Regions from separate parts of the Pantoea sp. X-Soil-YNGN-775 genome, predicted to be linked through region 1. Evidence: predicted binding sites of a transcription regulator. Region 1 holds the regulator's gene; the other holds the start of a gene.

Evidence for each region. Region 1 encodes LexA, which represses DNA repair genes until DNA is damaged. Its sites were predicted from a motif close to TNCTGTATGTACATACAGNA; they were not measured.
Region 2: a site for LexA is predicted at 1,089-1,108, ahead of AC6I8I_RS11240 (DinI-like family protein). Genes of this name have one in related genera too.

Annotation. Positions count from the first base shown of each region.
Region 1 is NZ_AP035945.1:290,306-292,508, reverse strand. It holds gene dinF (MATE family efflux transporter DinF) at 1-1,024, opposite strand, end outside; gene lexA (transcriptional repressor LexA) at 1,129-1,743, opposite strand; gene AC6I8I_RS01280 (diacylglycerol kinase) at 1,849-2,203, opposite strand, start outside.
Region 2 is NZ_AP035945.1:2,380,711-2,382,913, reverse strand. It holds gene AC6I8I_RS11255 (hypothetical protein) at 1-18, shown strand, start outside; gene AC6I8I_RS11250 (hypothetical protein) at 32-343, shown strand; gene AC6I8I_RS11245 (hypothetical protein) at 506-772, shown strand; gene AC6I8I_RS11240 (DinI-like family protein) at 811-1,050, opposite strand; gene iraP (anti-adapter protein IraP) at 1,227-1,523, shown strand; gene AC6I8I_RS11230 (DUF6388 family protein) at 1,725-2,048, opposite strand.

The DNA of each region.
Region 1 (2,203 bases):
AGGTCAGCAGCGCCACGATGTGCGAACCGAAACACGCATAAATCAATGAGAACAGCAAGGCCACCACCAGCGCCTGTCGGCAGGCAGAGTGCCAGACGCGCAGCAGCCGGCTGCCATCCTTCGCACCATGCGCCTCACCGGCGAAGGCTTCAACCGCGTAGGCAAAACCATCCAGCGCATAGGCGGTAAAGGTGATAAACATCAGCAATACCGCGTTCACCGCCACCACCTGCGGACCGATGCGTGCGCCCAGCACCGTCAGCGAGGCAAAACAGAGCTGCAGCATTAACGAACGCAGCATAATGTCGCGATTAAGACGCAGCAGCCGCTTCATGTCACCGCGCCAGCTCTGCTTCAGCATTGCCGGGGTGATGCCACGCAGTTTCAATACCCGCCAGACCATCACCGCACCGACGGCCAGCGTTATATACTCTGCCAGTGCGGTCGCGGTTGCCGCGCCTGCCACACCCCAGTGCAGGCCCATCACCAGCCACAGATCGAGTACAATATTGACCAGATTGCCGATCACCAGCAGGATGACCGGCGCACGCGCGTACTGCACGCCCAGCAGCCAGCCAAGGATCACCAGATTTGCCAGAGTGGCGGGCGCACTTAACCAGCGGATCTGAATAAACAGTGCCGCCTGTTGCAAAACTTTGGGATCGCCGCCAATCAGATCGGCCGCCAGCGTAGTAATCGGCGAGCGCAGGCAGATGAACAGCACGCCAGCCAGCAGCGCAATAATTAAAGGCTGGGTCAGCGCACGTGTCAGTGCCAATTTATCGCCGGCACCAAAAGCCTGCGCCGTCAGGCCGGTGGTACTCATTCGAAGGAACAGCAGCAGCATGAAGAGGAAACTGGTGATTGTCGTACCGACCGCAACCCCGCCGAGGTAGACCGGGCTGTCGAGGTGACCAATGACAGCAGTATCGACCACCCCCAGTAAGGGAACGGTGATGTTAGAAAGGATCATCGGCAGCGCCAGCCGCCAGAGGTTTTTGTCGGTAGCCGTTAAAAAACGCATTCGCAGTTCCGTGCTCGGTGCCGCTGCAGAGAGGGGAGCAGCAGCGACAAAATTAGGGCAGACAGAATAGCATCAGATACTACGAATGCGTGGTTATGTCAGACTCAGAGCCATTCGCCGTTGCGAACCACGCCGACCGCCAGACCTTCGACCGTCAGCGACTGAGCGCGCGTATCGACGATAATTGGCTCAAAATCACTGTTTTCAGGCAGCAGATGCACAATAGCACCCTGCTTCTTCCAGCGTTTAACCGTTACTTCATCATCAATGCGGGCCACCACAACCTGGCCATTACGCACGTCCTGGGTTTTATGTACTGCGAGCAGGTCGCCATCCATAATCCCGATATCTTTCATCGACATTCCACTGACGCGCAGCAGAAAATCAGCAGAAGGTTTGAACAGGCCCGGATCAACTTTGTAATGGGTTTCGATGTGCTCCTGCGCCATGATCGGCTCACCGGCAGCAACCCGGCCAATCAACGGCAGACCTTCAGACGCATCTTCTTCCATCAACAGGCGAATACCGCGTGAGGCGCCAGAAACAATCTCAATCACCCCTTTACGTGCCAGTGCCTTAAGATGCTCTTCTGCCGCGTTCGGCGAGCGGAAACCCAGCTGCGCGGCAATTTCTGCACGCGTAGGCGGCATGCCCGTTTGAGTAATATGGTCGCGAATCAGGTCATAGACCTGCTGCTGCCTGCTGGTTAATGCTTTCATCCCGCCCCCTGGTTGTTTATACAGTCGCTGTGAGTATATACAGGTATTGGTGAAATGGAAACCGATTCTCAGGCAAAACGCGCCATCTGACGCGTTGTGGAAGGCTTATCGCAAATGCGACCAAAGCAGCGCGATCCAGACAAACAGTGCCAGTAAGATGCTGATCAGCACCGCCGCGGAGCCCATATCCTTGGCCCGTCCGGCCAAAGGGTGGCGCTCCTGACCGATACGATCCACTACCGCCTCAATGGCGCTGTTGAGGATTTCGACAATGACCACCAGCACCACAGCGCCGATCATCAGAATGCGGGAGACGATATCGACATCCAGCCAGCAGGCGACAATAATGGCGGCCAGCGCGGCCAGCGCCTCCTGGCGGAAAGCGGCTTCGTGTTGCCAGGCGGCGCGCAGGCCCTGCCATGAATAACCTGCGGCTTTCACTATTCTTACAAAACCGGTG
Region 2 (2,203 bases), 2.1 Mb from region 1:
GATGGTAACGATAAATAGTCCGGTGACACCCATGCTACACAAGCGCAAGGTTATTCTCGGCAGCGTGATGCTGGGCTGCTCAATGATCTGCGTGCTGATGACGATTCTTTTTCTCTACGTGAATAATGCCGCCAACAAGCGGGTGGAGGAGATCCGCAAGGATTACCGCAATGTCGCCGCTAAGCGTGATGCCCGGGTCGATTTGCTGACCGATCAGGTGAGTGCTTTACAGCATAAGCTTGATGCGTTACCGGACCGCACCGCGATCAAAACGGTCGATAAGGTGAAGGAAGTGGTGATTGAAAGTGAGGGGCCTGCGACGCATTCCGGACGTAAACCGTAACTTCCGATTATTCTTAGTGCGGCTTCGCTATTATCGACTAGATTTAAATCTCCGGGCGACATTTTCTTTCGAGGTTTTCGCAGGAAAGGCGCCCGCAGGTTGGCCGGTTGATGAACCGCTACGCCAAATCACTTTGGATAACTGACCAGAAGGACATTTAGCATGAGCGATTCAACAGAAACCAAGACCAAAAACGATTATCTGCGTGACGTGACCTCTCAGCTAAAAGAGATGCGACACTACGCGCAAACCAACACCGAGACCCTTTCAACGCATTGGTTAGCCTTCGATGCGGGTGAATACAAAGATAAGGTCAACGCCGATCGTATCGATGCGCTACTCAACAAGCAGGGTAAGATGCTGGAAGATCTGGATGCCGCTATTCAGGACATCGAGATCGAAATTAATCACAGTGAGCAGGAGAGTTAATTGACCTCCCGCTAACTGATGCGGTGGCCGTTAAGGGATTAATCGGCCACCAGCCACATTTCCGCTTCGTCGAACATCTCTTCAACTATCCGCGCAATCGTCGCTTTATCGTTCTTACTCAAATCAGTATCAATCGCGTTACGTTCCATCGGCTTGACCTTAACTTCAATGTCAGGGAACACCCGATGCACCCGTTTTTCCAGCTCTTCGAGAATCATCTCGCGAGCACCCGGCAAACCGGCTACGTTTCGCTTGTCATAAATCAACTCAACAAACATGATGGCAATCCATTCAGGGCAAAATCGCAGGGATATAATACTGTAAATAAAAACAGTGGCAAGGCGGTGCGCCCGATTCTGGCTAATTTTTTTATGTCACGCCGGACTGAATCCTGCTCTGGCTTATTTCGGCATCATCGCGACATAATGGCACTCCATACATCAGGAGAAGTGCGATGCGACAACTGGTCATTGATATTCTGCTAAAACTGGCAAAAATGGACGTCGACGCGAAAGAGCTGACCGCGCAGCTTGAAGCGCAATCGCTGCTGGTTGCTGCGTTGCTGGTGCAGGCCAAACAGGACAATACGCTGACCATTACCGAGACGGTACAGGATGCGATTGTCACCGCTTCACGTTCATCGACCGAGTTTTTGCAGTCCGACGTTGACCTGCTGCTGACGCACATTAATCGTCTGCTGGCGGTGGCGCAGTATGTGGAAGTTAAAGGAAAGATGGCAGAAGAAGAGTAGCGACGGGAAAAAAAATCGCCTCTGGAGGTGGAAATCCAGCAACACCTCCAGAGGCAGTGCAAAAGCACTATTCGTTCAAGGACAATCACGACCGAAGTCGTAGAATGAAGTTATACACTTTCCTCGTCCTTGTACAACTTTATTGGTGGTAAAACCACTGGTTGGAGGTGTATGAAAAATACACCTTACGGTTCCAGCCGGTCAGAGTTCGTTTTTAATGCAAAACTCTTCCCAGCTCATCCCCAGCGATTCAGCATGTGCTTTGAGATAGCTCTCGATTGCCTCGGCCGCCACGGCTTTGTCGGGCTCAGCCAGCTGAATCGAAAAGATCATCCCATCCAGATTCTTCTGACGTAAAAAGGCCGCATAGATGCGTTCAGCGTGCCATTCACGCAGCTGGCGCAGGGAAAGATTGGCAGCGCGGGCATCGCTTTCGGTCAGCTCATCAAGCGCCGCCTGGAAATCGGGGTGGGCGGTAAAGAACATTTCGCGCGCCTGCGCGTAATACGCTTCCGGAGTTTTCATAGCCAGGTTCCTGAATGTCTGTTGCAGCGCGCCAGTGTAGCGGGTTGCGCCTGACTTGTCAGGACGCGCGCAAGCAGACAGGCGCGTTAGCGGATAAATGTCGCTTATCATCGGCTGAGATTGCGTGAGTTGCGCGGCAGCGCTAAAAAAACCGC